One region of the Comamonas sp. 23 genome, then DNA from elsewhere that is predicted to be linked to it. Evidence: predicted binding sites of a transcription regulator. Region 1 holds the regulator's gene; the other holds the start of a gene.
The links. The regulator LexA, encoded in region 1, represses DNA repair genes until DNA is damaged. The targets are predictions, from matches to a motif close to ACTGTATNNNNATACAGT.
Positions count from the first base shown of each region.

Region 2: a site for LexA is predicted at 13,140-13,157, ahead of recA (recombinase RecA). Genes of this name have one in related genera too.

Region 1 is NZ_CP187127.1:3,093,199-3,109,016, reverse strand. Features, by position in the region: gene ACPEE1_RS14055 (carboxymuconolactone decarboxylase family protein) at 1-83, shown strand, start outside; gene ACPEE1_RS14050 (SDR family oxidoreductase) at 117-842, shown strand; gene ACPEE1_RS14045 (FMN-dependent NADH-azoreductase) at 901-1,536, shown strand; gene ACPEE1_RS14040 (IS481 family transposase) at 1,878-2,825, shown strand; gene ACPEE1_RS14035 (hypothetical protein) at 2,993-3,580, opposite strand; gene lexA (transcriptional repressor LexA) at 3,716-4,432, opposite strand; gene ACPEE1_RS14025 (asparaginase) at 4,547-5,566, shown strand; gene adk (adenylate kinase) at 5,664-6,320, opposite strand; gene kdsB (3-deoxy-manno-octulosonate cytidylyltransferase) at 6,538-7,332, opposite strand; gene ACPEE1_RS14010 (hypothetical protein) at 7,562-8,158, opposite strand; gene ACPEE1_RS14005 (Trm112 family protein) at 8,320-8,517, opposite strand; gene lpxK (tetraacyldisaccharide 4'-kinase) at 8,526-9,653, opposite strand; gene ACPEE1_RS13995 (ExbD/TolR family protein) at 9,696-10,112, opposite strand; gene ACPEE1_RS13990 (MotA/TolQ/ExbB proton channel family protein) at 10,132-10,752, opposite strand; gene xseA (exodeoxyribonuclease VII large subunit) at 11,367-12,728, shown strand; gene ACPEE1_RS13980 (superoxide dismutase) at 13,002-13,583, shown strand; gene ACPEE1_RS13975 (TonB-dependent receptor) at 13,822-15,818, shown strand, end outside.
Region 2 is NZ_CP187127.1:4,881,772-4,897,589, reverse strand. Features, by position in the region: gene ACPEE1_RS22110 (DUF4148 domain-containing protein) at 1-125, opposite strand, end outside; gene ACPEE1_RS22105 (DUF4148 domain-containing protein) at 265-582, opposite strand; gene ACPEE1_RS22100 (tRNA-uridine aminocarboxypropyltransferase) at 954-1,754, opposite strand; gene ACPEE1_RS22095 (class I SAM-dependent methyltransferase) at 1,831-2,442, opposite strand; gene ACPEE1_RS22090 (DUF4124 domain-containing protein) at 2,546-2,908, opposite strand; gene ACPEE1_RS22085 (hypothetical protein) at 2,930-3,463, opposite strand; gene ACPEE1_RS22080 (DNA topoisomerase III) at 3,519-6,455, opposite strand; gene ACPEE1_RS22075 (SET domain-containing protein) at 6,702-7,340, shown strand; gene ACPEE1_RS22070 (biotin--[acetyl-CoA-carboxylase] ligase) at 7,337-8,188, shown strand; gene ACPEE1_RS22065 (SPOR domain-containing protein) at 8,229-9,071, shown strand; gene ACPEE1_RS22060 (sensor histidine kinase) at 9,084-10,538, opposite strand; gene ACPEE1_RS22055 (response regulator) at 10,602-11,288, opposite strand; gene ACPEE1_RS22050 (SdiA-regulated domain-containing protein) at 11,565-12,506, shown strand; gene ACPEE1_RS22045 (MarR family winged helix-turn-helix transcriptional regulator) at 12,527-13,015, opposite strand; gene recA (recombinase RecA) at 13,205-14,281, shown strand; gene recX (recombination regulator RecX) at 14,369-14,818, shown strand; gene ACPEE1_RS22030 (VF530 family DNA-binding protein) at 14,903-15,154, shown strand; gene ACPEE1_RS22025 (VOC family protein) at 15,263-15,742, shown strand; gene yddG (aromatic amino acid DMT transporter YddG) at 15,762-15,818, opposite strand, start outside.

The sequences.
Region 1 (15,818 bases):
AGCTGATGGAGCTGACGGCCGTGATCACCTCGATCAACAGCTGGAACCGCTTTGCGATTGCCTTTCGCAAGATGCCGGTTTAAGAAGCTAGCTCCCGGCGTGGCGCAAGACGGCCTATGAAAGTCCTGGTTCTGGGCGGCTGCAAGCTGCTGGGCGCGAAGGTGGTCAGCAATCTGCGGCAGCTGGGCTACCCGGTGGTTGCGGATGTGGACCCCAGGCTGCCAGCTGCGCTGCATGGCGCCCAGGTGCTGATTGATGTGCGCGAGCCACCTGTGATGGAGACGGCCGATGCGCTGGCGAGCTGGGCGAGCATATGCCGCCAGCTAAATGCCGCCATCGCCGCTGCAGCAGTGGCGCACCATATTGCGCTGTCGGCCTTGGGGTTGCAGCGCTTGCAGCACAGCGGCTACTACCAGGCGCTGGCGCTGCGAGAGCAGCTGATCCAGGCAGGCAGCACGCCTTATACGGTGCTGCGTGCCGCACCCCTGTACGAAAGTCTGGCACGGCTGGCACAGGGCAGCCCTGCCGGTACGGCGCTGACCATGCCCGTAGCGCGTATGCAGGCGATGGCCGCAGAGGACCTGGCGATGTTGGTGGCCGATGCCGCGCTGGCGCAGCCGTTGGATGGCTGCATGGAGGTGGCCGGGCCCCAGAAGATGGCGATGGCCGACTGGATGCAGCAGTACCTGCGCTTGCGCGGCGACCCGCGGGAAGTGCTGGGCGATGCCCACGCTCTGTATCGGGGGGCGTTGCTGGACGGTGACAGCTTGCTGCCCACGGGACCCGCTCGCCTGGGGCGGACCACGCTGGCGGCCTGGGTCTGCAAATGCAGTGCGGCTTGATGCCCCAGGCATTGGCTGGACACCGGGGTGTGATTATTTTCAAACGATTGGACGACTGATGACCCGTACCTTGCTCTTGAACTGTGGCCCCCATGGCCAGGCCAGCCATGGCTACCAACTGGCGGCCGATATGCTCGCCGAGTTGGGCCTGGCGCAGCAGCCGCTGCGCGAGCGCGACTTGGTGGCCACCCCGATACCGCCGATCAGCCGCGACTATGCGCTGGCGATCACCGCCAATGCGAGCGCGGATGCACCGGCGCTGGCCTGGTCCGAAACGCTGATCAAGGAGTTGGAAGACAGCGATCTGCTGATGATTCTGACCCCCATGCACAACTTTGCGGTGCCGGCCACGCTCAAGCTCTGGCTGGACCATGTGATCCGCATCCACCGCAGCTTTGCATCCACGCCTGAAGGGAAGATCGGCCTGATGAAAGACCGGCCCACCTTGGTGTTGGTGAGCTCGGGCGGCTTCCACACGGGCCCCCGGGCCCGGCAGGAAGATTTTCTGACGCCTTACTTGCGCTATGCGCTGGCCTCCATCGGCATCCGCAATGTGCATTTTGTATTGCTGCAAGGCCTGGTATTTGGCCCCGATGCCGTCGCCGCTGCGGTGGATAGCGCAAGAGATACCTTGCGGGAGCAGCTGGCGCCCTTCAAGCAGCAGGCGCTGGAGGTGGTCGCTGCTGCGCGCTGACAGCACGCGTAGCTGGTGCAAGTGGGCAGCAGGGAGCGATGGCTGACAGCGCGGGGTGCCCAGCGCATGGGCCTTGCACCACCAAGGCCTGGCCTGGACGGCAGGGAGGGGTGCTGCTGGACTGGGCAGGTCTGTACTGCCGTTGCACCTGTCTTGCATGTTGCCCAGACTATCTCAGCGTCGTTCTGGAAACCCTCCGGTAGGCTGTTGCCTGGCTGCTCACCCCTAGCCGGCCGCACCTAGCTGTGAAGGTTCAATAGGTTGTATCCGGTGTTCATCCGGGTTGGATTTGAGAGACTGGAAGTCGCCAAACACCCAACCCACTCAGGACAGCCAACCGGATGAACACTCATAAGCATGCCCGACTTACCTTTGCCCGGAGACTGGAGATGGTCAAACAGATGACCTTGCAAGGCCTGGATGCCTCTCAGGCCGGAGCCCTTCAAGGCGTCACCGCACAGACCGCTCGCAAGTGGCTGGGCCGCTACCTCTCGGGCGGCGAAGCAGCCCTGGCCGATGCTTCCTCCAGGCCCATTTGCTCTCCCAAAGCCATCTGCGAGTCCAAGGCCTTACTCATTGTTGAGCTACGCAAACGCCGCATGCTGCAGTCGCGCATTGCCAGCTACGCAGGCGTCTCGGCGTCCACCGTGAGCCGGGTATTGGCCCGTGCGGGCCTGTCTCGACTCAGCGATCTGCAGCCGTCCGAGCCCGTGGTTCGCTATGAGCACGATGCGCCTGGAGACATGCTGCACATCGATACCAAGAAGCTCGGGCGCATCGTTCGGCCCAGCCACCGCGTCACAGGCAATCGGCGCGATTCGGTCGATGGTGCGGGATGGGAGACACTGTTCGTGGCCATTGACGACCACGCACGCATTGCCTTTACCGCTATGCATCCGGACGAGAAAACGCCGCAAGCCGTCGCCTTTCTGCGCAACGCCGTGGCGTACTACGCGGGGCTTGGAGTGAGCATCAAACGCCTGCTGACCGACAACGGTGCGGCATTCCGCTCAAGGGAGTTCGCTGCGGCCTGCAACGCCTTGGGCGTGCAGCACAAGTTCACCAGGCCGTACCGGCCACAGACCAACGGCAAGGCCGAGCGATTCATCCAATCGGCGCTGCGCGAGTGGGCCTATGGTTGGACATACCAGAATTCAGCTGAGCGAACACAAGCCTTACATCGCTGGCAGCATTACTACAACTGGCACAGGCCTCACAGCGGCATTGGTCGAATTACCCCGATGGCCAGGCTCAAATCTGCAAACAACCTCTTGACAGTTCACACCTAGCCGGCCGCACCTAGCCGGCCGCACCTAGCGGCAATCGGGTCTGCCTGCGGCAAGATGCCGCGCCGGGGACGCTGAGCCCCATGCGCAAACCTTCGGCTAGTCTGGCCCTGTTTGCGGCGTTCAACGCATGCTGGGGGCCAGACTTGATCCCCGCCCTGGGCGGCGGCTTAGACCGCGTGCAGATGTTCCAGCCGCTCCAGGCGCTCGAGCTCGGCACAGATATCGGCCATGCTGCCCGACATGGCCCAGCGCATACCTTTTTGGCGGTGCAGGCTGGCCGGTTGGGCCCAGTACATCTTGATGGGCGCATCATTGGCGGCCTGGGCGCTGCAGCGCTGCACCGACAGGAAGGGGCGGGTGTGGGACTGCGCAGCTGCTGAGAGGCGACGGCGCGCAGCGGGTTTGCGCGGCAGGCGGATGCGGTCGATGGGGCGCTGCACTGGTGCACCATCGGCAGGCGAGTCAACGCGGGGCGTGTCCATGCAGGAGGTATCCGCGCCTGACGTATCCACGCTGGACTGAGCTACCGGGCCATCGAGCAAGCTCAGCTGCTGGGCGGCGCCGCGCTGTACAGCGGCAGAGGACGCGGTGGCAAAGCAGTGCACCTGGGCGGCCAGTTGGCCGTCATTGGCGGCGCCATGGCCGGGGCGGCGGCGGTTGCTGCGCACAATGGCACGCTGGATGGACTGGAACCAGGGCAGGCCGGCGACGAGGGAAAAAGGCGCAAGCGCGCGCAATGCATCTGCTACAAGCATAGGAGACTCCTTGGTATACGGGTAACAGCAGGATTGCGCAGGGCGAGCGCATCCCCCAGGGCTGTGGGCCAAGAGCCCACAACGCCCGCTACCTGGGGTTGCGCAGAAAAGGGAGGGCCGAGGGGGCCGCTAGGCCTAGTTCAGCATCGTGTTGCGGATCAGGCCCACGGCAATGCCTTCGATCTCAAAGGGCTCGCCGGGCTGCACGATGATGGGCAGGTAATCCGGGTTTTCGGCCAGCAGTTCAATGCCGTCCTTGGTGCGCTGGAGGCGCTTGACGGTGACATCATCGCCCAGGCGCGCCACGATGATCTGGCCGTTGCGGGCCTCGCGCGTGGCTTTGACGGCCAGCAGATCGCCATCGATGATGCCGACATCGCGCATCGACATGCCGCGCACCTTGAGCAGGTAATCGGGCTGCTGCTGGAACAGGCCGCCCTCCACGGTATAGGTTTGGTCGACATGCTCTTGCGCCAGGATGGGCGAGCCGGCCGAGACGCGGCCAATCAGCGGCAGGGCCAGCTGGGCGAGCTCTTGCACCACACGGCCCAGGCCGGCCGTGGCATTGGACACGCCTGCCAGCGGCGACGAAAAGCGCGTGCCACGTGCGGCGTTGATAGAGCGCACGGTATCGCTTTGCAGGCGAATCCCCCGGGAGGTGCCGCTGACCAGCTCGATCACGCCCTTGCGGGCCAGCGCCTTGAGATGGTCTTCTGCCGAATTGGCCGATTTGAAGCCCAGTTTGCTGGCAATCTCGGCGCGCGTTGGCGGGGCGCCGGTGCGCGAAATGGCGGTCTGGATCAGGTCCAGAATTTCTTGTTGGCGCGCGGTCAGTTTGGGATGGTCTCGCATAAGATCTCCGTGTGATCTGCGGTGCCGGGCAGAAGCAAAGCCACTGTGCATCCCAACACCTGTATATCAATCCAGTACCTGTATTTTTAACCAGTTTTTTGCAGGAGGCAAGCCTTGCAGCCAAAAATTTTGATCATCGGCACCGGCGGCACCATTGCCGGCATGGCTGATGACGCCGAGAAACCCGGCCAATACCGCGCGGCCCAGCTGTCCATCGCGGCCTTGCTGGCGGGCGTGAGCGGTATTGAGACAGCTGCGGCAGGCCCGCTGGATGCGGTGCAGATAGCGCAAATTGATAGCAAGGACATGAATGACGAGGTCTGGCATGCGCTGCTCAAGCGCTGCGATGCGGCCATGCACGATGAGACCGTGCGTGCTGTTGTTATCACCCACGGAACCGATACGCTCGAAGAGACTGCCTGGTTCCTGCATTGCGCTTTAGGGCGCCTGGCCAAGCCCGTGGTGCTGACCTGTGCCATGCGCCCGGCCAATGCCTTGATGCCCGATGGCCCGCAGAACCTGAAGGACGCCGTGGCCGCCGCTGCGGCGTTGGCTGCGGATGGCCAGCCGCTGCTGCGCGAGGTCGTGGCCGTGACGGGCGGCGGCGAGCTGCACAGCGCGCGCTGGCTGCAAAAGGTGCATCCGCACCGTTTGCTGGCCTTTTCATCGGGCGAGCAGGGGCCCCTGGGCTGGGTGGATGGCGTGACCGTGCGCCTGCGCCAGGGCTATGCCTCGCTGGCACCAGGCGCAGCGGATGGCTACACCGGCAGCCAGTGGCTGGCCGCCTTGCCTGCCCCCGCCAGCCAGCCCTGGCCCTGGGTGGAGATCGTGACCAGCCATGCCGGTATGCGCCCCGGGCTGGTGGACGCCCTGCAGGCCCAGGGCATCGACGGTCTGGTGGTGGCAACCACCGGCAATGGCACCGTGCATCAGGTGCTGCTGGAGGCCATGGCGCGCGCACGCCAGCAAGGTCTGCCGGTATGGCGCAGCAGCCGCTGCAGCGATGGTGTGATCAGCGATGCGGTACTGCCCGGGGTGGCCGATTTGGAAAAGGACTTGGCGGTGGCCTTGACGCCCTACAAATGCCGGGTCAGCTTGCAACTGGCGCTGGCGCAGGTCCAAGCCAAGGCCTAAAGCAGCCGCCACATGCCGGTCTGCTGATGGCATGAGCAGGCATTAAAAAAGCCACTGTCGCAAGACAGTGGCTGTGCGGATAAGTCTGTGCGACTTATCAGGCCTGCAGTGCGGCAATGGCGCGCTGCGTGATCTCTTCGACCGAGCCCATGCCACTGATGGCGCGGTACTTGGGGGCGGCGGCCGGGTCTTGTGCGGCCCAGCTGCCGTAGTAGTCCACCAAGGGGCGGGTCTGGTTGCTGTACACATCCAGGCGCTTCTTGACGGTTTCTTCCTTGTCGTCTTCGCGCTGCACCAGGGGCTCGCCGGTCACATCGTCGAGGCCTTCGGTCTTGGGCGGGTTGAACTTGACGTGGTAGGTACGGCCGGAAGCGGGGTGGCTGCGGCGGCCGCTCATGCGCTCGATGATGGCCTCAAACGGCACATCGATCTCCAGCACATAGTCGAGCTTGACACCGGCGGCCTTCATCGCGTCGGCCTGGGGGATGGTTCGGGGGAAGCCGTCAAACAGGAAGCCATTGGCGCAGTCGGCCTGGGCGATACGTTCCTTGACCAGATTGATGATCAGATCGTCACTGACCAGCTGGCCGGCGTCCATCACGGCCTTGGCTTGCAAGCCCAGCGGCGTGCCAGCCTTGACGGCAGCACGCAGCATGTCGCCGGTGGAAATCTGGGGAATACCGTATTTTTGGCAGATGAAGGCAGCTTGCGTACCTTTGCCGGCGCCGGGTGCTCCCAAAAGAATTAATTTCATGACGGTCCTTGGAGAATAAAAAACTTGCACGGCAAAAGCGGGCACTAAAGCCCGCTTTTACACAAAAAAACTGGGCTTGAGCATATCACGCATCAGGGGATTGTCAGCGAACTGGCACCAATACCGTGTCTCGGCTGCGCGAGACAGGCATGCTGCGCCTTTTAGCTTACGGTGCGCTTGCATCGGTGGCCGTCGCGGTGCAGGGCAGGCACGCGGGTTACATCACCGCGCCCAGCAGCTGGCGCACGCGCACCAGGTCTTCGGGCGTATCGACGCCCGAGCCAGGGATCTGCCGCGTCACATGCACGGCGATGCGGTGGCCATGCCAGATCGCGCGCAGCTGCTCGAGCATCTCGATTTGCTCGGTCGGGGCCTGGCTGAGCGTAGGGAAAGTATGCAAAAACTGGGCGCGGTAGCTGTAGATGCCCATATGGTGCAGCGGCGCAAAACCGGGCGTGCCGGTGGTGCCGGGGTTCTTCCACCAGGCCATATTCACAAAATCACGGCCCCAGGGGATGGGCGCGCGGCTAAAATAGCTGGCCAGGCCCTGTGCATCGAGCACCACCTTGACGACATTGGGGCTGAGCAGCGACTCCAGATCAGCAATCGGGTGCGCGACCGTGCCCATGCTGGCCTCGGGCCGGTCGCTGAGCAGCGCCGCGACCGCATCGATCAGCGCCGGCGCGATCAAGGGCTCGTCGCCTTGCACATTGACCACGATGTCATCGCCGCCCAATTGCAGCACATTGCAGGCCTCGGCCAGGCGGTCGCTGCCACTGGGGTGCTTGGGCGAGGTCATCACCGCTTGCACACCATGCTTTTTGCAGGCGTCGATGATGCGCTCGTCATCTGCAGCCACCACCACGCGCTGGGCGGCGCTCTCCTGCGCGCGCCTGGCCACGCGCACCACCATGGGCAGGCCGGCGATATCGACCAGGGGCTTGTTGGGCAGGCGCGAGGAGGCCATGCGCGAAGGAATCAAGACAGTAAACGGCGCGGGTGCGGATGCCATGGTGCTAAAGGAGAGGAGAGTGAAGCCAACTTAAATTGTAGCGAGGAGGGTGGCCGGCGAGGTGCGGCCGGCTAGGTGCGGCCGGCGAGGTGCGGCCGGCCAGGCGCTGCCAGCGAGGTGTAGCCGACTAGGTGCGGCCGGCCAGGTGCGCCCAGCTAGTCGCCGCCGACCAGGCCCGACAGCCACAAGCCACCTACCCAGGCAGTCGCCGCTGCTGCGGCGCCCGCGCTCAGGGTGCAGGCTTGACAGGCGTATTGGTCTCGTTGCTGCCAAACAGAATGGCCTCGATGGGGCGCAGTTTCTTGGCGTCGATCACCTCGCGCAGCTTGGGCAGGACGGCGACCAGGCCGTCGTAGCCCTGGGCTTTTTCCAGTTGCAGCTGCAGCCGAAAGCCTTTGAGCCCCAGGCCGCTGACCAATTGGCTGGCAGCGGCATAGGCCTTGATATAGCGCTCGCTGTGGTTGCTGATGGCAGCAGTTGCATTGCTGGCTGCGGTCTGCGCGGCAACTGGGGCGGCTGCAGCAGCGGGTGGCGGCGTGGTCGCAGGGTCGGTCAGGTTGTCAATGATGGCACTGGCGCTGGCGGGCAATTGGCCTGCGTCGCTGGGGCGCAAAAGCTCCAGCAGGCCTTGCTGCAGCAGCTGCTTGATGTCTTCGAGCACCTGCAGCTGTCCACCTGCCGAGGGCGCCAGCGCCATCACCTGTTCAATGCTTTTTTGCCCATCAAACATGATGAAGGCCGGTCGCATGCGGTGCGGCAACGAGGGATCCCGGGCGCGCAGCGCCTCCATGCCTTTGTCGGTTTTCTTGAGAATCAGGGTATGCATGGCAATGTGCTGAAAAAAATGGATGCAATCCACAAGGCCTGCCCGGAGGCGCTGTGCCTAAAATTTCAGCAAATTGTGTCTTTTTTTTACAAAACCGCTATTGGGGTTTGCCTGTGCGGACGGCCATGCCGGCCCCGGTGGGGCCGCAACTTCATCAAACCTTAATCTGCCGCAGCTAAAGCGTCGATTTCTTCGTCGCTGAGCGGGCGCGCTTCGCCTTCGAGCATGATGGGCATGCCATCGCGCACCGGGTAGGCCAGGCGCGCGCTGCGCGAGACCAGTTCCTGGCGCTCGCGGTCATAGCGCAGGGGGCCTTTGGTGACGGGGCAAACCAGCAGTTCGAGCAGTTTCGGGTCCATAGCAGCAATCAGTCTTTCTTAACAGGGGGCGATGCGGGCTGGTGCTGGCGCAGCAGTGCATCGGCATGCTGGCCAAAGGCCGGGTCGATGGCGACCTCCAGCGGCACAGCCAGTGCATGGGGGGCAATGCGCCAGAGCTTGTGCGCATCCTTTTCGGTGCACAGCAGCACGGGTGCATCGGGTGCACCTATTGTAGGTGCGCTGGTCGCGGCGATTCCGAGGCTTGCCAGCCAGGCCGGGTCGTCCAGCGGGGCATGGTCGGGCAGTGCATCGCTGCGGGCCAGCTGCAGGCCCTGGGCTTGCAGCATCGCAAAAAACTCCTGCGGATAGGCAATGGCGGCCAGCGCATGCACTGGCCGGCCGCGCAGATCGGCAAGCGCATGGTGGCGGCCATCCTGGCCAACGGCATAGCAGGCCAGGCTGCGCTGCAGCGGCCAGGCCGCTGCACCAGTGGCTGCCAGCTGCTGGGGCGCTGGGCCGGCGTAGAGCGCAATGTCCAGCCGCCTGGGCCAGGGCTCGCGCAGTGGCCCGGCCGGCAGTTGCCAGCCATTGCCAATGCCTTGGGCGTTGAAGACGGCAATCTCCACATCGCGGGCCAGTGCCAGGTGCTGCAGGCCATCGTCGCAGACCAGCACATCGACATCGGGGTGCGCCTGCAGGGCCGCCTGGGCGGCCGTGGCCCGCAGCGCAGCCACATACACCGGCACGCCACTGCGCTGGGCGATCAGCAAGGGCTCATCGCCCACCAGGCGCGGGTCGCTGCCGGGGGTGACGGCTATCGCGTTGGGATTTTTGCTGTTGTCGCGCCCATAGCCGCGCGAGATAACCGCTGGCCGCCAGCCCTGGGCCTGCAAGGCCTGCACCAGGTGCAGGGTCACAGGCGTCTTGCCCGCGCCCCCGGCGATCACATTGCCCACCACCACCACGGGCACCGGCGCGCAGTAGGCCTTGCACAGACCGGTGCGGTAGAGGGCGCGGCGCAGCGCGCCCAGCGCTGCATAGCACCAGGACAGCGGCAGCAGCGCGATGGCCAGCAGGCCTTTGCGCTGCCAGGCATCGGTGATGCGTGCCGAGCGGGGGCGCGTGGCACTGGGGGGCGCGGCAGGCGTGGATGGAGGGGGAGGCGGGACGGTCATGCAGGCTGCATGCTAGCACTGCCCAGGCGCAGTGCCTGGGGTTTAGCGTGCCGCCGTCTGGGTGGCAAAGGTGATCTGCTGCAGGCCAACGCGGCGGGCGGCTTCCATCACCGAGACCACGGACTGGTGCGGCGCCAGCGCATCGGCGCTGATGATGATCACGCTGTCCTTGCCAGCGGTGGCGGCATTGCGCAGTGCTTCGGCCATATCGGCCACGGTCTTGCCTTCCAGCGCGACCTTGCCCACGGCATAGCGCCCATCGGAAGCGACGGAGACGATGATCTCTTTGGGCCGGTCGCGCAATTGCTCGGCATTGGCGGTCGGCAAGGTCAGCTGCAGCTCGGTGAATTTGCTGTAGGTGGTCGAGAGCATCAGGAAGATGAGCACGACCAGCAGCACATCAATGAACGGGATCAGGTTGATCTCGGGCTCTGTCGTGGTGCGGGGGCGAAAGTTCATGCTGGCTCCTGCCCGGCGATCAGCTGCGGCGCAGCTTGTTCAGGTGGCGCAGAAACTGCTCGGCCGACAGCTCCAGGGTGAGCAGATAGCCATCGACCCGGCTGCGGAAGTAGCGCCAGAAAATGAGGGCCGGGATGGCCACCATCAGACCGAAAGCGGTGTTGTACAGCGCAATCGAGATACCGTGGGCCAGCATGCTGGGGTTGTTGCCGCCACCGCTTTGCGAGCCGAAGATCTCGATCATGCCGATCACCGTGCCCAAGAGGCCCAGCAACGGCGCGGCCGATGCGATGGTGGCGAGGGCGGTGAGGTACTTTTCGAGCTTTTGGGCTTCGCGGCGGCCGGTGCTCTCCAGCGTGGCGCGCAGGTCGGCCTCCGAGATGCGGGGCTCCAAGGTGATGGTGCGCAGTCCGCTGGCCAGCACCTCGCCCAGCGACGAGTTCTGGCCGAGCTGGTTCACCACTTCGGCGCTGGGCACCCCATTGGCTGAGACGGACATGGCTTCCTGCAGCAGGTTGGCTGGGGCGACTTTGTCCGCTTTCAAAGCCACAAAGCGCTCAACGATCAATGCCAGGGCCAGGATGGAGCAGGCAATCAAGGGCCAGATGGGCCAGCCTGCTGCTTGGATGATGGAAAACAAGATTCTCTCTCCGCTCTTTCTTTTTTCAGCGGCCATTATGGCCCAAGGCCACTGCCGGTCCGCCTAAAATCGGCGCTGGCGCTGCGTCGAACCCACAGTCCCAGGATGCCGGAAAGGCCCAGTCATCCACAAAAAATGTGGATAACTTTGTGGGTAATGTGTCATCAGCCGGAAAAATTGCCCAATTTACGGGGTTTTTCTTAGATTGCTTAAAAAATAAGCTGATAAAAATATTGAAAAATCAAAAGCTTGTACGTAGGTTCAATATTTTGTGCTACAGAGTATGACGTATGCATGACGCTGTCACAGAGCCGCTCTCTTGTGGACTACTGCGCGTTGGAGGTGTGGGAAAAGGCGGCTTTTGAGCCTTCCCTGGCCTCTATGTCGTTGCTGTGACGGGAAAAATGCCGCTGCCAGTGGTTGCGTTGGCAGCTAATTGGCAGCCCCTTCCGATAACGGAACCGCTGCATCTGGCGAAGGATGGCCAGCCCGCTGGATCCCTGGCGCAAGTCCCAGCCGCTACCATGTCTGCTGCATGCCGCGTTGCGGCGCAACCAACACTCACCTCTCCTGATTTCTGCCGCGCCGAGCCTGCCGCCAAGCCGGCCATTTTTATGGACACCACACACTACCCGCCCACTGCCGCTGCCAACGCCACCCCCAGCCCCAGCCCCCGCATCTGGGAGGTGGGCGCGCTGTGCCGGGCGGTGGCCGATGCGCTGGCGGCACGCTTCAACCCGGTGGAGGTGCGCGGGGAGCTCAGCGGTTTTTCGCGCGCGGCCAGCGGCCACTGCTACTTCAACCTCAAGGATGCCAACGGCCAGGTGCGCTGCGCGATGTTTCGCCGCTCCGCGCAGGCGCTGGACTTCAACCCGCGCGACGGCGAGCTGGTCGAGGTGGTGGGCAAGCTGGGGGTGTATGAGCAGCGCGGCGATCTCCAGCTGATTGTGGAAGGCATGCGCCGTGCCGGGCAGGGGGCGTTGTTCGAGCAGTTCCTGCGCCTCAAGGCGCAACTGGAGTCCGAGGGCCTGTTTGACAGCGAGCGCAAGCGGCAACTGCCGCTGATGCCGCGCGGCATCGGCATCGTCACCTCGCTGGGCGCGGCGGCGCTGCACGATGTGGTGACCGCTTTGCGCCGCCGCGTGCCGCAGCTGCCGGTGGTGCTGGTGCCAGCGCTGGTGCAGGGCGCGCAGGCGGCGCCATCGATGGTGGCGGCGCTGCAAAAGCTCTACCGCCTGGCCGAGGCCCAGATCGCCTATGACGCCCGCCTGAGTATTGACGCGCCGGCGGTGCCCATCGACACCATCTTGCTGGTGCGCGGCGGTGGCTCGCTGGAGGACCTCTGGGCCTTCAACGACGAGCAACTGGCCCGCACCGTAGTGCAAAGCCCGGTGCCGCTGGTGAGTGGCGTGGGGCATGAGACCGACTTCACGATCGCCGATTTCTGCGCCGATCTGCGCGCGCCCACGCCCACGGCCGCTGCCGAGCTGGTCTGCCAGCCGCGCGATGTCTGGCTGGGCGCGCTGCAACTGGCGGAGCAGCGCCTGGTCGATGGCGTCGAGCGCCATCTGGACCGCCAGCAGCAGCGCCTGGACATGGCAGCGCGCCAGATTGGCAGGCCGTCATCCTTGGTGCACGGCCAGCAGCAGATGCTGGACCGGCTTGGCCGCCGCCTGCAAAGCGCTGCACAAAGCCAGTTGCATGGCCAGGACAAGCGCGTGCAGCACCTGGCCAGCGTATTCCCCTCTGGCGCGGCGCGCCATCTGGAGCGCAGTGAGCAGCGCCTGGCGCAATTGCATGCGCGGCTGGAGCTGCTCAACCCGCGCCAGGTGCTGTCGCGGGGCTATGCCTTGCTGACCGACATGCAAGGCCAGGTAGTGAGTTCGGTAACGCAGGCGACACCGGGCAAGGCCCTGCATGCCGAGCTGGCCGATGGCAGTGTCGATGTGGTGGCGACCCAGCGCTTGCTGGTCTAGCGCTGCGCCAAGGTGCCACTGCGCAGGCCTGGGGGCGGACGCGCGCTTGCGCCACTGCGGCTGCCAGGCCGCGTGATGGCAATTGGCGGCGCTTTCTGACGCCGTGCTGCCTGGCTTGCATGCTATCGTCGTCATAGTAAATGGGCTGAACCCGTATTCATCAACGGGTCGATTTTCCTTTTTACAATCGACGACTGAGGCTGCGGGCTGGCCGGTGTTTGCCAACACCGCCTGGCCCGGCTTTGAAACCATACCAACCACGAGGAAACCACGATGGAACGCACTCTGCCACCACTGCCCTATGCGATTGATGCCCTGGCCCCTGCCTACAGCCAGGAAACGCTGGAATACCACCACGGCAAGCACCACAAGGCCTACGTGGACAAGCTCAACGAGCTGCAAAAGGGCACCGAGTTCGAGAACCTGGAGCTGGAAGCCGTGATCAAGAAGGCGACCGGTGGTATCTACAACCAGGCCGCTCAAATCTGGAACCACACCTTCTTCTGGAACTGCATGACCCCCGGCGGCGGCGCTGAGCCAAGCGGCGCGCTGGCCGATGCCATCAACAAGAAGTGGGGCAGCTACGCCGAGTTCAAGAAGGCGTTCCAGGCCTCGGCCGTGGGCAACTTCGGCTCGGGCTGGACCTGGCTGGTCAAGAAGCCCGATGGCTCGGTGGACATCGTCAATACCGGCGCTGCTGGCACCCCGCTGACCACTGACGACAAGGCACTGCTGACCGTCGACGTGTGGGAACATGCTTACTACATCGACTACCGCAATGCCCGTCCGAAGTTTGTTGAAACCTTCTTCGACAAGCTGGTGAACTGGAAGTTTGCGGAAAGCAATTTCGCCTGATAGCGGCTGCCCTGCGTGATCGCCGGGTACACCTGATCAGAAAAAAGGCCGGATGGTGCGCTGCACCGTATCCGGCCTTTGCTTTTTGGGGGCAGGGCGGTGCATTGGCGCCAGTGCCCAGTCTGTCAGCTACAGGCAACACTTCCCTCTGGCAAAGCCCCTGATTTGCGCCAGTTTTCCGAGCCGTGCAAATGCATGATTGATAATCAGTCTCATTTGCTTCTTGGCTGGTTGTTGTATGTTGTTCTCTTCCCGTTTTGCGCTCCACCCGGTGGCGGGCGCAGTTGCTCTGCTGGTTTATTTTACCGCTGTCCCCGCTTTGGCTCAAACCCAGGAGGGCGCTGCTGACACAGCCACCGCCGCAGCGGCGCCAGCTGCCGGCGAAGACAGCGTCTTGCCGACCGTGACCGTCAACGCCAGTGCCGATGCATCGGCGCAAGGTCTGTCCAAGGCCTATGCCGGCGGCCAGGTGGCGCGCGGCGGGCGTGTGGGTATTCTGGGCACCGAAGACATCATGAACACGCCGTTCTCCACGACGGCCTATACCCAGGATCTGATCCGCGACCAGCAGGCGCGCAGCGTGGGCGATGTGCTGCAAAACGATGCCTCGGTGCGGGTCTCGCGCGGTTTTGGCAACTTCCAGGAATCGTATTTTGTGCGCGGCTTTGTGCTGGGCTCGGACAGCATTGCCTACAACGGCCTCTACGGTCTGCTGCCGCGCCAGTATGTGTCGGCCGAGCTGTTTGAGCGCGTAGAGCTGCTGCGCGGCGCCAGCGGCTTTTTGAATGGGGCATCGCCCGCCGGTGACAGCATTGGTGGCGCCCTGAACCTGCTGCCCAAGCGCGCCTCGAACGAGCCGCTGACGCGGGTCAGCGTGGGTGGATCGAGCGGCGCGCAAGGCTATGCCGCGGCCGACATCAGCCGCCGCTTTGGCCCCGACCAGGCCACCGGCCTGCGCCTGAACGTGGCCAAACGCAAGGGCGATACCACGATCGACGACGAAGGTGTCGATCTGAGTGTGGTGTCCTTGGGGCTGGATTGGCGCTCCAGCAATCTGCGCCTGTCGGCCGATGTGGGCTACCAAAGCCACAAACTGACCACGCCACGCCCCAATGTGACCTTGGGTGCCGCAGTGACCCAGGTGCCCAGCGCCCCGGACAACAGCAAAAACTTTGCCCAGCCCTGGACCTATTCGAACGAGCGCGACAGCTTTGGCTCGGTGCGCGCCGAGTACGACATCAACAGCCGGCTCACCGCCTGGGCGGCAGGCGGTGCACGCTTTGGCCGCGAGCGCAACTCGCTCGCCAGCCTGACCCTGAACAATGGCAGCACCGGCAGCGGCACCCAAGGGCGCTTTGACAATACCCGCGCCGATGACATCTTTACCGGCGAAGTGGGCCTGCGCGGCAAGCTGACCACCGGCAGCATTGGCCACAGCATCGTGCTGGCGGCCTCGGCTTTCTCGGACAAGCGCAAGAACGCCTTCTACTCGCAGCCGGCCGCCAGCGCGCTGGCCACCAATCTGTACAACCCCGTCTATGGCGCGGCACCGCCCTTGGGCACCAGCTCGAACGACCTGGATGACCCGGCCGTGCAGGCCCGCATCAAGCTGTCGAGCCTGGCCTTGTCGGACACCCTGTCGATGTTCGACGAGCGCCTGCTGCTCACCCTGGGCGTGCGCCACCAGGCCATCGAGACGCAGACCTTTGCCTATAACACCGGCATTGCAGCGCCCAAGGTGGACAAGAGCCGCACCAGCCCGATGGCGGCCGTCGTCTTCAAGCCGGCCGAGCGGGTATCGCTCTACGCCAACTACATCGAAGGCCTGACCCCGGGCGAGATTGCACCGGCGCTGTCGTCGGGCTTGCCGGTGGCCAATGCCGGCGCGGCGCTGGCACCCTATGTCTCCAAGCAAAAGGAAGTGGGCTTGAAGTGGGATGGTGGCGATATTGGCGCGGGCCTGGCCTGGTTCACCACCGACAAGCCGCGTGTGTTCCGCAATTCCATCTCGGGCGTCTACGGCCCTGAAGGCATGGACCGCCACCGTGGCCTGGAGCTCAATGTGTTTGGCCAGGTCACACGCGGCCTGCGCGTGCTGGGTGGCGTCACCTGGCTCGATGCCAAGCAACTGGCCGATGGCAACAACCCCAATGCCGGCAAGCGCGTGATTGGCGTGCCCCGCCAGCAGGGCAATCTGGGGCTGGAGTGGGATGTGCCCGGCGTGCGGGGCCTGAG
Region 2 (15,818 bases), 1.8 Mb from region 1:
TGTGCTGCTGGGTAGGCAGGGTAGTCCGAGCCATTGCCCACGGGGGCGGTGGTGGCTGCGCTGGCAGCACCGGCAAACACCAGGCCAGCGGCCATCATCAAAGCGGACATATTGCGTGCAAACATGGTTTCTCTCCACGGACCCGCGCTGCTGGCAAATCGCTGATTTGCGCTGTGAGAGCGGCGGCGTCCAAAAATAGGTTGATTCGAAATTTGGGGGCTGCGAGAGCGGACTGTGGCCCACTCTCAGCGTTCATGCCTGGGCTTATTCGCCGAAGCTTTCGCCTTCAGGCAAGGTGCCGGCAACGCGGGCGTCGTGGGCGGCTTTCACCACATCGGCGCGGGAGAGGTTGCTGCTGCCCTTTTCAAAGGCATTGGCTTGCAGCTGATCGCCCTTGAACAACAGGGTGCCGTTCTTCTGGGCTTCGACAAATTGCGCTTGCACCTCAGCGCGGCTCACGGCGCTGGTGGCAGCCACTGGGGGAGCAATCGACTGGTCGCCTTCAAAGGGATGGGCCTGGGCAACACCGGCACCCAACATCAGAGCAGCTACACCGGCGATCGAGAAAATACGTGCGTTCATTTTTAACTCCTGGAGAACTCCAGCGACTCACCATGAGGGGCTGGTTCGCTCAACGGGTGGTGCAGTGCACCTTGTGTGGTTCTCGTTGATCGATGTAGTTAGTGTATGCAGTGGCGCGCCTCCGATAAATAGCCTAAATCGGAATAGATTGTTCTGAAAAACGATCTAATGTTTTGGCGAATGCGCAATCGTCCCAGAAGGGCTTGCTACACGGTGCTTTCGTTGGAGAAGCCCGTGCGTAGGAGAATTCTGGCAAATCTGGCGTTGTGGTGTGCCCAAGGGTTTCTTGGTAAACCCTGTCAGGGTTGACGCGGGGTAGTGGCTGCCATAGCAACCAGATTAGCTATGTAGACACGACAGTGACAGCGCTGTCACAGAGGGTTTTGCAGCCGCTGGAGCTGCTGGTGCGCGGCGCTGTGCCATTCGGGCGGCAGCTGGTGCTTGGCCTGCAGGTAGTGGTGGGTGTAGATGTCCAGGTAGGTTTCCAGGGTCTGCGCGGCGCGCAGGTCGCCGGCGAGATCGAGGCAGAGGGCAGCGACCTCGGCAGTGCAGAAATGGTCATCGCGGCGCGAGCGCCGCAGCTGGTAGCGCGAGATCTGCTCGGGGTGCAGGCTGAGCACCGGAAATCGGTCCAGGTAAGGGCTCTTGCGGAACATCTTGCGCGCCTCGGGCCAGGTGGCATCGAGCAGGATAAACAGCGGCCTGCGAGCTGCACCGAGTGATGGTGGCGGCAGCTGCTGCACGGCGCGGCCGGGCTCATGCACAAACTCCTGGGGAAAGACCACATAGGGCTGCCATTGGGGATCGGCTAGCAGCGCCTCCAAGCCCGCATCCATCTCCGTGCGCGACCAGCCAAAGGCCCAGGTCTCGGCCACCACATCGGCGATTAGCCAGCCGGTGTTGCTGGGCTTGAGCGGCTCGGCATCGTGCATCAGCAGGCATATGCCCGCCGTGGTGGGCTGCGTGGGGCGCAGCGCGCAAAGGCAGTGGCTGGGGCGCAGCCGGCATCCCTCACAGCGCTCCCCCTTGGGGCCGCCTCGGGCCAGAAAAGGGCGGGTGCTGCGCTGCAGCCGCTCGGCGCGCAGGCGCGAGACGGCATGGGGGACAAGGGCACCAGCGGTGGTGGACGCGCTCGTCGTGGCGGCCTCGCTGGCAAGGGGGGAAGAGGGCAGGGATGACACGGGCGCTATTGTCCTCGCCCCGCCCAACCGAGCAGCGCAGCGGGTTTAGCGCTGCCCTTGGCGCCGCTCAGTTCTGCAACGCTTCGAGCGCAAACAGCGGCACATCGGCGCGCCGGCTCAGCCACACACCACCGCCCAGCTCGGTAAAACCCTGGGCCAGGCCACGGCGGTAGAGCTCGGCGCGGTGGCGGTAGAGGCGCGGGTCGGTCAGCTCGTCGTCGATGATGTCGCGCTCATAGTCTTCGCGCGCAACGGCTTCGACATAGAGCGCACCTTTGCTCAGCCGGCCCAGATTGGCCAGCGCCAGCTTCAGATCGGCCGGGCTCAGGTAGGGCAGCACGCCTTGGCAGATCACCAGGTCAAACGGCTGGCCATCGGCCGGCGCATAGTCCACGACCGAGCCTTGCTCCCAGCCGTAGCGCTGGCACAGGTACTCGCTGTACTCGACCCCGTGGTAGCTGGCCTGCGGAAAGTGCTGCGCAATCGCATCGCGCCACAGGCCGATGCCGCAGCCCACATCCAGCACACGCTGGACCGGCACGCGCACGTATTGCAGGTAGCTGCAGACAAAGGCACCCAGGCGCGCGGCATGCGCGGGGTCCACCACGCTGGTTTTCTTGTCGAAATAAAAGCGCTGGTAGTACGCCTCGTCAAACCATTGCTTGTCCGCTGATTGCACGCCTGTCCTTGATCGATGCCATGCAGCTCCGGTGTGCATGGCGCAGGCAGTATCGCGCAGATGGTGGCTGGGGGTAGCGCACTGCGGTATTGGCAAGGGGTGCTCAGCGCGCAATGACAGACAGGTTTTCCGGCACGATCTGCTCGAGGCTGCCTGCCGGGCAGGGGCCATCGGTGTAGATGGTCTGGCCGTTCAACTGGCATTTGCGCGGCACGGCAGCGGGCCACGCCGGGCCGGTGCCCGCCGCAGGATCGGCGCGCCGTGCCTGGCTGCGCTGCTGCTCCTCGGCGCTGGGCGGAGGCGGTGATGAGGCTTTGCGCCACAGCGTGGCGGCGGCCTGCTCGGCATCGCCGATGAGCGCCGGGCCACGCCATGCGTACACGGCGGCAGCGCAGGCCACCACCAGGGCCAGCCAGATCAGCCGGCGGTAGGCAGGGCGCAGGTACATGGTGAGGGGCACAGGCATGGGGACATGGCTGGCACTGTATCAGCCCCCTTGGTAAACGCGCAAATCGAGGTACAGCAGCAAAAACGCCAGCAGGCTGATACCCCCATTAATCCGGCGGGCCAGTGGCAGGTAGGCCGCGCTGAAATACCAGGGCCGGTGCGCGGGCAGGTGGCGCAGGATGTAGAGCAGCCCCATCTCCTGCATATTGCTGAAATGCGGCTGGCTGTCCTTCTTGAGCTTCTGGATGATGGCGGCATCGCTGACCATCACCACCGACAGCACGGTGGCGATGATGACGGCGCCCAGCAGCCACTGCTGCCAGCGCGGCGCATGCGGTCCGTTCAAGCCCAGGCTGAACCAATGGCTCAGCATCAGCACCGCCAATACCGCAAACAAGCGGTAGAAGATGGCCTGCCAGTGCGCCCGGCTGGGCTCGGTCAGCTGGCCTCGGCGCCGCGCCTCGCGGTCAATGATGCGCGCGAGCAGCCAGGCCACGCCATGAAAGCTGGCCTCCAGCAGCAGATAGATGCCTGCAGCCAGGGCCAGCAGCTGCAGCGGCTCACCCTTGGCCATGCTCAGCGCTACGGGCAGGCACGGTGGGCTGCGCGGTGGTGCTGCATCCCGGCGCTCAGCTCACATGCTTGCCAACAATGCCGGCGATCTCGAACATGCTGATCTGGTCCTTGCCAAACAGCGGCTGCAGTTTGGCGTCGGCATTGATCGCGCGTTTGTCCTTGGCGTCCTGCAGGCCGTTTGCCTTGATGTAGTCCCAGAGCTTTTTGATGACTTCGGGGCGCGAGGTGGCCTCGCTGCCAATCACGGCGGCGAGCGCCGGGCTCGGGGTCAGCGTGGCGGCAACCTTGCGCGGCGTTTTGGCGGCGGATTTGGTGGCCGTCTTGGAGGCGGTCTTGGTAGCGGTTTTGGCCGCCGTCTTGGTCGCTTTGGCAGCGGTCTTGCTGGCCGTCTTGGTTGCGGTCTTGGCGGCTGCGCCCTTGCGCGGCGGGAACTTGCTGTCGCGCGGCTCGAACTCGAAGTTCACCTTGCCGGCTTCCTTGTCCCAGGCCAGGAAGGCCTTGAAGCTGCGTCGCGTGCGGTTGGAGACGAACTTGTCGAGCAGGTCGGTCTTGCCGGTGGCCAGCAGCTTGGCCATCTGGTCGCGCTCGATGGGCTGCTGCAAGATGATCTGGCCGCTCTTGAAGTCGCAGCTGGGCGTGGGTTGCTGGGCCGTGGGTACGGCCTTGCTGCAGACATAGTTGGCGCCATGCTCGAACACGGGCGCGCCGCACTTGGGGCAGGCGCCCAGGGTGTTCTGGCTGCCAAAGTCCACCAGCTCGCCCGATTCCTCGTCGGACTTGTTGTCCTCGAACAGGAACTCGAACTTGTAGTTGTTGTTGTCCTCGTCGCGCACGATGGCCACTTCGGCGGCAAAGGGCCAGCCGGCCTTGGAGCGGAAGCCATCGAGCGGGCCGATCTTGCGATCGCGCAGCAGCTGGTCGGCCTCGGCGGTCTCGAAGGTGCGGCCGGCGGGCGATTTGGTGAACGAGAAGCCGCAGCCGTCGCCAGTGCCGCCTACGCCCGTGCAGGCATAGCGGCGGTAGTTTTCCTTGACCACGCCGCCACAGTTGGGGCAGGGCGCGGACAGGGTGGCGTAGTCGCCGGGGATGGTGTCGCGGTCGTATTCCTTGGCCTTTTTCACCAGGCGCTCGGTCATGGCCTGGATCTCGGCCATGAAGGCTTCGCGCGAGAGCTGGCCTTTTTCCATCTGCGCGAGCTTGTACTCCCACTCACCGGTCAGGTCGGCACGCGAGAGCTCTTCGACCTGCAGCCCGCGCAGCAAGGTCATCAGCTGGAAGGCCTTGGCCGTGGGGATCAGCTCGCGGCCTTCGCGCAGCATGTATTTTTCGGTCAGCAGGCCTTCGATGATGGCCGCGCGCGTCGCAGGCGTGCCCAGGCCCTTTTCCTGCATGGCTTCGCGCAGCTCGTCGTCGTCGATCTGCTTGCCGGCGCTCTCCATCGCGCCCAGCAGGGTCGCTTCCGAGTAGCGGGCGGGCGGCTTGGTCTTGAGGCCCTTGGGCTCGACCGGGTCGGCCGTGGGCTTCTCGCCGGGCTGCACCGGCACCAGGTTCTGGCCCTTGTCGCCTTCCTTGGCGTCTTCCACTTCGTGGGCCGCTTCCTTGCCGTAGATGGCCAGCCAACCGGGCTTGACCAGCACCTTGCCTTCGGTCTTGAAGTGGTGGTCGTCAATTTGGCTGACGCGCGTGGTGACCTGGTGCTCGGCGCTGGGGAAGAACACTGCCATGAAGCGGCGCACCACCAAGGTGTAGAGCTTGTGTTCGGCCTCGCTCAAGGCACCGGGCGCCTGCGTGGTCGGGATGATGGCAAAGTGGTCCGAGACCTTGCTGTTGTCAAAAATGCGCTTGTTGGCACGGATGTAGTTGGCGCCAATGGCCTGCTGCGCAAACGGCGCGAGCTGCTGCATATTGCTGTGGGCCAGCATCTCGAAGGTTTGGCGCGCGACGGGCAGGTAGTCCTCGGGCAGCGCGCGCGAATCGGTACGCGGGTAGGTCAGTGCCTTGTGGCGCTCGTACAGCGCCTGGGCCAGCGCCAAGGTGGTCTTGGCCGAGAAGCCGAACTTGCTGTTGGCCTCGCGCTGCAGGCTGGTCAGGTCAAACAGCAGGGGCGATGCCTGGGTGGTGGGCTTGGACTCTTCGGTCACCGTGGCGGGCTTGCCGCGCACGGCCTCGGCAATCGCCTGCGCCTCCTGCTGGCTCCAGACGCGGTCGGCGCGCGCCTCGGCGTCGTCGCTTTTCTTCCAGGCCGGGTTGAACCACTTGCCCGGGTAGGCGCCCGCCTGGGCGTTGAACTCGCCGTGGATTTCCCAGTAGTTGCGGCTGACGAACTTGCGGATCTTTTCCTCGCGCTCGACGACCAGCGACAGGGTGGGGGTCTGCACACGGCCCACGGTGGTCAGGAAGAAGCCGCCATCGCGCGAGTTGAACGCGGTCATCGCCCGCGTGCCGTTGATGCCCACCAGCCAGTCGGCTTCGGAGCGGCTGCGGGCGGCATCGGCCAGGCCCAGCATCTGGTTATCGGAGCGCAGCTTGTTAAAGCCGTCACGGATGGCTTGGGGCGTCATCGACTGCAGCCACAGGCGCTGGATCGGCTTGCCCAGGCCGCCCTTGGCGCCACCGGCGTATTGCTCGATCAGGCGGAAGATCAGCTCACCTTCGCGGCCCGCGTCACAGGCGTTGATCAGCGCGGTGACATCCTTGCGCTTGGCCAGCTTGACGACGGCGTTCAGGCGCGTCTTGGTCTTGTCGACCGGCTTCAATTCAAAGTAGGGCGGGATCACCGGCAGATGGGCAAAGCTCCACTTACCGCGTTTGACATCGAATTCTTCGGGGGCCTGGATCTCCACAAGGTGACCCACCGCGCTCGTCACGATGAAGGTCTCGGCTTCAAAGTAGTCGTCGTGTTTGGCAAATTGGCCTGCCACCGGCGTCAGTGCACGAACAATGTCTTGTGCAACGGACGGCTTTTCTGCAATGACCAGGGTCTTGGACATGGGTTCACTCTCATCAAACTGGGGTCTGCCAACACTGTGGGTTGCTGGCTCTCTGAGCACGCTCTTACAATGCACGCTTTACGCGCATGTGCGCGGGCGCCTGCATGTGTACGTGTGCGCACATGCGCATGTGCTTATTTTTAAAGTAGCAGAAAAAATCCCATGCCGAACCATGTTCCCCATTTTTCAACAGGTCGTCGTATCCAGGTACGGCGTTCGGGCGTGCACGGCAGGGGAGTTTTTGCGTTGCAGGATATCGCAGAAGGCGAAGTCATTGTCGAATATGCGGGCAAGGTCATCAGCTACGAAGAAAGCCAGCGCCGCCACCCGCATGACCCCGACCACCCCAACCACACCTTCTTTTTCCAGATCGATGGCGACCGCGTCATCGACGGAGGCGATGGCGGCAACTCGGCCCGCTGGATCAACCACAGCTGCGAGCCCAACTGCTTTGCCGAAGAGGCCGATGACCGCATCTTCATCAGCGCGCTGCGCAACATCAGCGCTGGCGAGGAGCTGGGTTATGACTACGGCCTGATCATCGAAGAGCGCTACACCGCCAAGCTCAAGGCCGACTATGCCTGCCACTGTGGCGCGGCCGAATGCCGGGGCACGATGCTGGCGCCCAAGCGCGGCTGGAAGCCCAAGGTGCCCGCCTCGGATTTGCCCGAGCCGGTGCTGCCCAAGAAGCGCAAGGCCAAGGCAGCATATGCCGATGCGGCGAAGCCCGCCAAGCCTGCCAAAGTGGAAAAGCACAAGGCCAAGGCCGCAGACAAGGCCCTGAGCAAGGAAAAGGACAAGGCCAAGGACAAGAAAAAGAGCGATAAGAAGGCCAGAGCCGACAAGAAGACCCAGGGCGCCAAGGCCGCCAAGGCGGGCGCATGAGCGAGGCGCAGAACACGCCGATTCGCTGGCCCGCTGAAGCGATCTGGGAGGCGGTGGAGCCGCAGTTGCCGGGCTTCACGATCGAGGTGCTGCCCAGCATTGACTCGACCAATACCGAGCTGATGCGCCGCGCCCGCGCGGGCCGGCAGGAACCCATCTTGCTGGTGGCCGAGCAGCAGACGGCAGGGCGCGGGCGCATGGGCAAGCCCTGGCGCAGCGAGGCCGGTGATTCGCTGCTGATGTCGCTGGGCCTGCCGCTGGCGCCAGCCGACTGGTCGGGCCTGTCGCTGGCCGTCGGCGTGTCGGTGGCGCAAAGCCTGCAGCCCCAGCTGCCCGAGGCCGGCTCCAGCACCCCCACCATTGGCCTCAAATGGCCCAATGACCTGTGGCTGACCGGCGACCACAAGCTCGCCGGCATTCTGGTCGAGACCGCCAGCTTTGTCTCGGCCCGCACGCATGCGGGTGATGGCCAGCAGCAGACCGAGCGCTATGTGGTGATCGGCATCGGCATCAATGTGCGGGCCCCGCTGGCCGAGGGCCTGTCGACGATTCCCGGCAGCCTGCAGATGCTGGACGGCCGCTGGGATGCACCCCAGGCGCTGCAGGCCGTGGTGCCGCCGCTGGTGGCCGCCATCCAGGCCTTTGCGCAGCAGGGCTTTGCGCCGCTGCAGGCGGCCTATGCGGCGCGCGATGCGCTCGCCGGCCGCGAGGTCGGTCTGAGCGATGGCACCGCTGGCCTGGCGCTGGGCGTGGCCGCCGATGGCGCCTTGCGCGTGCAGACCGCCGCCGGCGTCGTCGATGTGACCAGCTCGGAAGTCAGCGTGCGGCCCCAGGCGGGCGCGGCCTGAGCGCGCCGCAGGATCAGAGAACTATCAGACAGGAGCGGAGATGATTCGTTTTGCCATCGTGCTGCTGCTACTGGCCAATGCCGGCTACTACGCCTTCTCGCAAGGCATGCTGCGCAGCCTGGGCTGGGGCCCGGAAGACCCCTCCGAGCCCGAGCGGGTGCAGCAGCAGGTCAAGCCCGAAGCGCTGCGCATTCTGACGCCGCAGGAAGCCAAGCAGGCCCAGGAGCAGCCCCGCACGGCGCCGGCAGAGACCGCCCCGGCGCCAGCCCCGGTGGCCGCACCCGCACCTGCTTCCGCATCCGAGCCCGCTGCCGTTGCGGTGGCTGAGCCGGCCACCGACACCGCAGACAAAACGGCTGCAGAAGCCGACAAGCTCGCAGCCAAGACAACGGACAAGCCCGCCGACAAGCCGGCAGAGAAACCGGAGAAGCCCGAGAAAAAAGAATGCCTGGTGGCCGGCAACTTTGACGCCAAGCAGGTCGACGCGCTGCGCCTGCAGCTGGCCAAGCTGCCAGAAGGCAGCTGGCGCCTGGACAGCAGCACCAGCGCCGGCCGCTGGATGGTCTATGTCGGCAAGTTCAGCAGCCAGGAGGCGCTGGACACGCGCCGCGACGAGCTGCGCGCGCTCGACATCAGCACCGACCGCGCCCGCATCGCCAGCCTGGAGCCGGGCATCTCGCTGGGGCGCTTCTCCAGCGAAGAGGCGGCCGAGCGCCATCTGGCGTCCATGGGCAAAAAAGGCGTGAGCGGCGCCAAGGTGGTGGTCGAGCGCCCCGAGGCCGTGAGCTACACCGTGCGCTGGCCCAAGATGGATGCGGCCACCAAGAAGCGCGTGCAGAGCTGGCATGTGATGGACGGCAAGGAGCTGCGCAGCTGCTCCTGATGGCAGGGCCGTTCAGCTGGACAGCTGCGGCGCCAGCGTGGTTGGAAAGCACACGCTGAACACCACGCCGCGCTGGGCCTGGCGCGGGTGCGCGTCTTCCAGGCCCACGGTGGCGCCATGCTGGCGGGCGATTTCCTGCACGATGGGCAGGCCCAGACCCGAGCCATCGACCTCGCTGCCCAGCACGCGGTAGAAGGGCTGAAAAATACGCTCGCGCTCTTCTTCGGGAATGCCGGGGCCCGAGTTCTCCACCTGCAGCACGATCACATGGCCAAAGGGGTCGGCCATCAGGCGAACATTGATGACGCCCGGCGCGCTGGCGCTGGAGGGTGTGTAGTTGATCGCGTTGTCCAGCAGGTTGCGCACCAGCTCGCCCAGCAAGGTGGCATTGCCGTTGACCCAGACTTCGCGGTCCTCGACCTGCATGCCGTCATAGCCCATGTCGATATGCTTGGCCAGGGCCCGGTCAATGCCGTCATGCATGGCGTCGAGCACAATCTCGGCCAGGTTGCAGGGCGTGCGCTGCAGCAGCGCGCTGGGCCCTTCGGCGCGCGCCAGCGACAGCAACTGGTTGACGGTGTGCGTGGCGCGAATGCTCGAGCGCCCGATCTGCTGCAAGGACAGCTTGAGGTCGTCTTCCTTGGCATCGGCGCGCTGGGCCATCTCGGCCTGCATGCGCAGGCCCGCCAGCGGGGTTTTGAGCTGGTGCGCAGCATCGGCGAGGAAGCGCTTCTGCGTGGCCAGTGAATCGTTGAGGCGCTCTAGCAAGCCATTGACCGAGTCGACCAGTGGCACCACTTCGAGCGGCACATCCTTGTGCTGGATCGGCGAGAGGTCTTCGGACTTGCGCGCGCGGATGCGCTCTTCGAGCAGGTGCAGGGGCTTGATGCCGCGCGCCAGCGCCAACCAGACCAGCAGCACCGCCAGCGGCAGGATGACGAACTGCGGCAGCATGACGCCCTTGATGATTTCGGTGGCCAGCACGCTGCGCTTCTCGCGCGTCTCGGCAACCTGGATCAGCGCCAGGTTGGGCTCGGGCAGCGACAGCTGCACCCAGATCCAGGCGATGCGCACATCCACGCCGCGCAGCTCGCCATCGCGCAGCTGGACCATGCCGACGCTGCGCTCCAGGTCCTTGGCGGGCATGGGCAGGGCCGATTCGCCCGCGAGAAACATGCCCGACGGGGTGGTCACCTGGTAGTACACCTTGTCGGCATCGTCGGCGCGCAGGATCTCGCTGGCCGGCAGCGGCAGGTTGAAATAGGTTTTGCCGCCTTGCACCCCCACCAGCTGCGCCAGCGCATGGGCGTTGTATTCGAGCGCGCGGTCAAAGGGCTTGTTGGCCAGGTCCTGGGCCACCAGCCAGGTCAATGCCAGCGATACGGGCCACAAAAGCAGCAGCGGCGTGAGCATCCAGTCAAGGATCTCTCCGAACAAAGATCGCTGCTCGCTGCGAAACAGGGCCAAGGCTGTCCTTGCGTGAATGGGGCCGGGGGCGGCCATCGCCCCGCTGTGGCCGGAGGGTGGAGGTCAGTGCGGGGCCGGTGGCTGGATCTTCTCCAGGCAATAACCCAGGCCACGCACGGTGGCAATGCGGATGGGGCCCTTTTCTATCTTCTTGCGCAGGCGGTGGATATAGACCTCGATCGCATTGGTGCTGACCTCCTCGCCCCATTCGCACAGGCGCTCGACCAGCTGGTCCTTGCTGACCAGCCGCCCCGAGCGCTGCAGCAGCACCTCCAGCAGGCCCAGCTCTCGGGCCGAGAGCTCGAGCATGCGGCCGTCGAACGTGGCCACACGCCCGGCCTGGTCGTAGGCCAGCGGCCCATGCTGGATCAGGCTGGTGCTCATGCCCACGCCCCGGCGCGTGAGCGCCCGCACACGGGCTTCGAGCTCGGACAGCGCAAAGGGTTTGGCCATGTAGTCATCGGCGCCCAGGTCAAGGCCTTGGACCCGGTCGTCCACGCTCTCGGCGGCGGTGAGAATCAGCACCGGAATGGCCGAGCCCCGGGCGCGCAGCTTTTTGAGCACTTCGAGCCCATGCATGCGCGGCAGGCCCAGGTCCAGAATCAGCAGATCAAAAGCATTGTTGGCCATCAGGGCGGCATCAGCCTCGGTGCCATTGGAGACATGGTCGACCACGGCGCCGGAGTTGCGGAGACTGCGCAGCAGGCCATCGGCCAGCACCTGGTCGTCTTCGGCAATCAGTATTCGCATGCAGTCTCCTATCGGTGTTGTCGTCGTGATGTGGATGGTGCCAATGATTCTAGGCGAGTCCATGGCCTGGCTGGCTACCTAAGCATAGATCAAAGCGGGTGAGCCGCGAGGCCGTGGTGCGCCGCGCTGGCCTCCTGCTTTTTTGTTGCAAAGACGTAAATCCGGCCGGGCCGTCATCAAACCGGGGCAGGCCTCACGTAGGATAGCGCCTCGTCTTGACCAGAACACGCGGGCACCCGGCCTGTGGCTGGTGGGGGGAGATTGCAGCAGGTGGTGATGAAACCAGGGTCCAAGGTACAGGTCAGATGGCAGGCGTCGCAGCGGCAGCGCCGCTTGGTCGCGGTGACGGCCCTGCTGGTGCTGACCGCCCTGTACCTGCAGTGGCACCACGTCATTGCCATGCCGGGGCAGACCGATGCGCTGCAGTCTGCACCGCGCTCGGCACCGCCTGCCAACCTGCCGCACTACCGGGCCAGCATCGATGCCAAGGTGGTCAGCGGCATTGCCGACAACCTCTCAGGCCTGGCCTTCAACCCCGAGACCCAGACCTTGTTTGCGGTGACCAACCGCCCGCCCCAGATTGCCGAGCTGAGCACCGATGGCCGCTTGCTGCGGCTGGCGCCGCTGCATGGCGCCAGAGATACCGAAGGCATCGCCCATATCCAGGGCGACTGGTTTGCGATTGCCGACGAGCGCAGCAACCGCATCTACTGGGTGCAGTTTGGCAAGGGGGTGACCGAGGTATCGCTCGACCACAGTCCCTATGTGCAGCTCAATGACATCGCCATCAAGAATTTTGCGCTTGAAGGCCTGGGCTGGGATGCCAAGCGCCAGCAGCTGCTGGCCGTGACCGAGAAATGGCCGATGCAGGTGCTGGTGATGGATGCGCCGCTGTCCAAGCTCAAGCCGGGCCTGGTCGATATGAAAGTCTCGACCTGGGAGGTGCCGGCGGTGGACGACATGCCCAGCACCGATCTGGCCGCCATCGAGGTCGATCCGCGCAGCGGCAACCTGCTGCTGCTGGGGGAGGAATCGTCGGTGCTGTACGAATACAGCCGAGCCGGTGACCTGCTCAGCGTGATGCCGCTGTGGGCCGATATGGCGGGGCTGGCCGAGCGGGTGCCGCAGCCCGAAGGCCTGGCGATGGACCACAGCGGCAACATCTACATCGTCTCCGAGCCCAACCTGTTCTACAAATTCGAGCGCAAGCGCCGCTGAACGCGGCAAAGCGCAACCGCTCAGCTGTCGGCCCCATAGACCTCCAGCCCCAGCTGTACCACGGTGGCGACCTGCTCGCCGACCTCGGCGCGGAACTCCGCCTCCGCCTGGGTGACGGCCCGCTCAAACGCCTGCAGCCACAGCAGGCCGGTCTCGGTAAAACGCACGATGCGGGCGCGGGCATCGCGCGGGTCGCGCTCGCGGGTCACCAGGTTCCAGGCTTCGCACTGGTCCACCAGCTGGGCCATGGCCTGCTTGCTCATGCCCGCGCGCGCCGCCAGGTCCACCAGGCGGTCGCCGGCCAGCGACAGGTGGCGGGTGATGTGGACATGGGCGGCGCTCACCTGGTCGCGTTCGGCCAGGTGCGACAGCGCCAGCGGCACGGCCTCGTCCTGGGCCATCAACTGCAGCACACGGGCATCAAAACGGCGCATCGCGTGGCCCAGCAGGCGGCCCATATGGGTCAGGCGCCAGCTGTCATCGGGCAAATGGGGCAGAAGAATGGGCATGGCGAGCAGCCTAAAAAGGCTGAAAAAGGGCGAAGTCGCTATTGTGCATATAGTCAACTAAACTGACTAAAAAAATGCTTCTATAAAATATACCCATCCCATAAACTACTGTTCAAGCATCCAGGCTGTATATGCAAACAGCTGGATCTCCAGATCGACGACATGACCATCAAACGCAAGGAGAAATCCATGAACGCACCCGCCACCAAACCCGAAGCCAACAGCGAAAAAGCCAAGGCCCTGGCCGCCGCCCTGGCCCAGATCGAAAAGCAGTTCGGCAAGGGCACCATCATGAAGCTGGGCGAAGGCGAAGCGGTGTCGGACATCCAGGTGGTGTCGACCGGCTCGCTGGGTCTGGACATTGCGCTGGGCGTTGGCGGCCTGCCACGCGGCCGGGTCATCGAGATCTACGGCCCTGAATCCTCGGGCAAGACCACCTTGACCCTGCAGGTGATTGCCGAGATGCAAAAGCTGGGCGGCACCTGCGCCTTCATCGATGCCGAGCATGCGCTGGACACCAGCTATGCCCAAAAGCTGGGCGTGAACCTGGGCGATATCCTGATCAGCCAGCCCGACACCGGTGAGCAGGCGCTGGAGATTGTGGACAGCCTGGTGCGCTCCGGCGCGGTGGACCTGATCGTTGTCGACTCGGTCGCGGCCCTGACCCCCAAGGCGGAAATCGAAGGCGAAATGGGTGACCAGCTGCCCGGTCTGCAGGCCCGCCTGATGAGCCAGGCACTGCGCAAGCTCACCGCCACGATCAAGAAGACCAACTGCATGGTCATCTTCATCAACCAGATCCGCATGAAGATCGGCGTGATGTTCGGCAGCCCCGAGACCACCACCGGCGGTAATGCACTGAAGTTCTACGCCTCGGTGCGCCTCGATATCCGCCGCACCGGCACCATCAAGCGTGGTGACGAGGCCATCGGCAACGAAACCAAGGTCAAGGTGGTCAAGAACAAGGTATCGCCCCCGTTCAAGACGGCCGAGTTCGACATTCTGTTTGGCGAAGGCATCTCGCGCGAAGGCGAAATTCTGGACATGGGCGTCAATGCCCGCATTATCGAGAAAAGCGGTGCCTGGTACGCCTACAACGGCGAGAAGATCGGCCAGGGCCGTGACAACTCGCGCGAGTTCTTGCGTGAGAACTCCGACCTCGCCATCGAGATCGAGAACAAGGTGCGCGAGAGCCTGAACATCAGCCTGCGCCCCGCCGAAGACGGCGTGGTGGACGGCCCGGTAGCGACCGGCACCGAAGGCTGATAGCCGCCTAGCCACAGCGCTGAGAATAGCTGCTTGTGCACAGAACCTGTGCGCAAGCAGCTATTTGTTTTATAGCAATTTGAACCGATGTCTTTCAGCAAACTCTCCCTCAAGGGCCGGGCGCTGCGCTATCTGGCGCAGCGCGAGCATTCGCGTGCCGAGCTGCTGGCCAAGCTCGGCCCCCATGTGCAAGAGGGCGAGGACCTGGCAGCCATCCTCGACGAGCTCGAAGCCAAGGGCTTCATCAGCGCCCAGCGCGTGGTCGACAGCGTGATCCACACCAAGGCCGCCCGCTATGGCGCCAGCCGCGTGCTGCAGGAGCTGCGCCACAAAGGCGTGGATGCCCTGCTGATCGCCGATGCCCGCGAGCGCCTGCGCAGCACCGAGCTGCAGCGCGCCCGCGAGGTCTGGCAACGCCGTTTTGGCGCGCCGCCCGAGAGCCCGCAGGAGCGGGCCAAGCAGATGCGCTTTCTGGCCAGCCGGGGGTTTGGTGGGGATGTGGTGCGCCAGGTGCTGCGCGGCGGAGATGACGATTAGCGGCTGAAGAGTGCCCCGCCGGGCTGCGCAGATGTGCGGCCCGCAAAGCCCCAGCCACGCGGCCCGTGCCCCGGCTGGGCGACAATGGCGGCCATGAGCACCGCCGAACAGCCCAACAACCCCCTCCATGGCCTGACCCTGGAGCACATCCTGAACGAGCTGGTCGCGTACTTTGGCTGGGAAGAGCTGGGTGAGCGCATCCCGGTGCGTTGTTTTTGCCTGGACCCGAGCATCAACTCCAGCCTGCGCTTTTTGCGCAAGACGCCCTGGGCGCGCGAGAAAGTCGAGGGTCTGTACCTGTTCATGCTGCGCGAGAAAAGGCGCAGCGGCGCCTGAGGCCTCGTCGCCCGCAGTGCGGCGGCGTCCTTGCTGTGCAGCGCTGTCCTACTTGCAGGCGGGCTGCGAGCCGCTAGGCTAGTCGTCTGTGCAAACAGGAGACCGACGATGACCGCAAAAAATACCGTATGCCTCTGGTACCAGGGGGATGCGCTCGATGCCGCGCAGTTCTATGCCCGGACTTTTCCGGACAGCTCTGTGGGCGCCGTGCACCGCGCGCCGGGGGACTACCCCGATGGCCGGCAGGGCGATGTACTGGTGGTGGAGTTCAACGTGGCGGGCATTGCCTGCATTGGGCTCAACGGCGGGCCGCATTTTCAGCACAATGAGTCCTTTTCCTTCCAGATCGCCACGGACGACCAGGCCGAGACCGACCGCCTGTGGAACGCCATCGTTGGCCATGGCGGGCAGGAAAGTGCCTGTGGCTGGTGCAAGGACCACTGGGGCATCTCCTGGCAAATCACGCCCCGCATGCTGACTGCGGCCATGTCCGACCCCGACCGCGCTGCGGCCAAGCGCGTGTTCGAGGCGATGATGGGCATGACCAAGATTGACATTGCCGCGCTGGAAGCGGCGCGCAAAGGCTGAGCAGTCAGCCCTGTGCTGCTTATGTGCTGCGGGTACACCACCAGCAGATCAGCGAGCCGGCGGTCACCAGCATCAC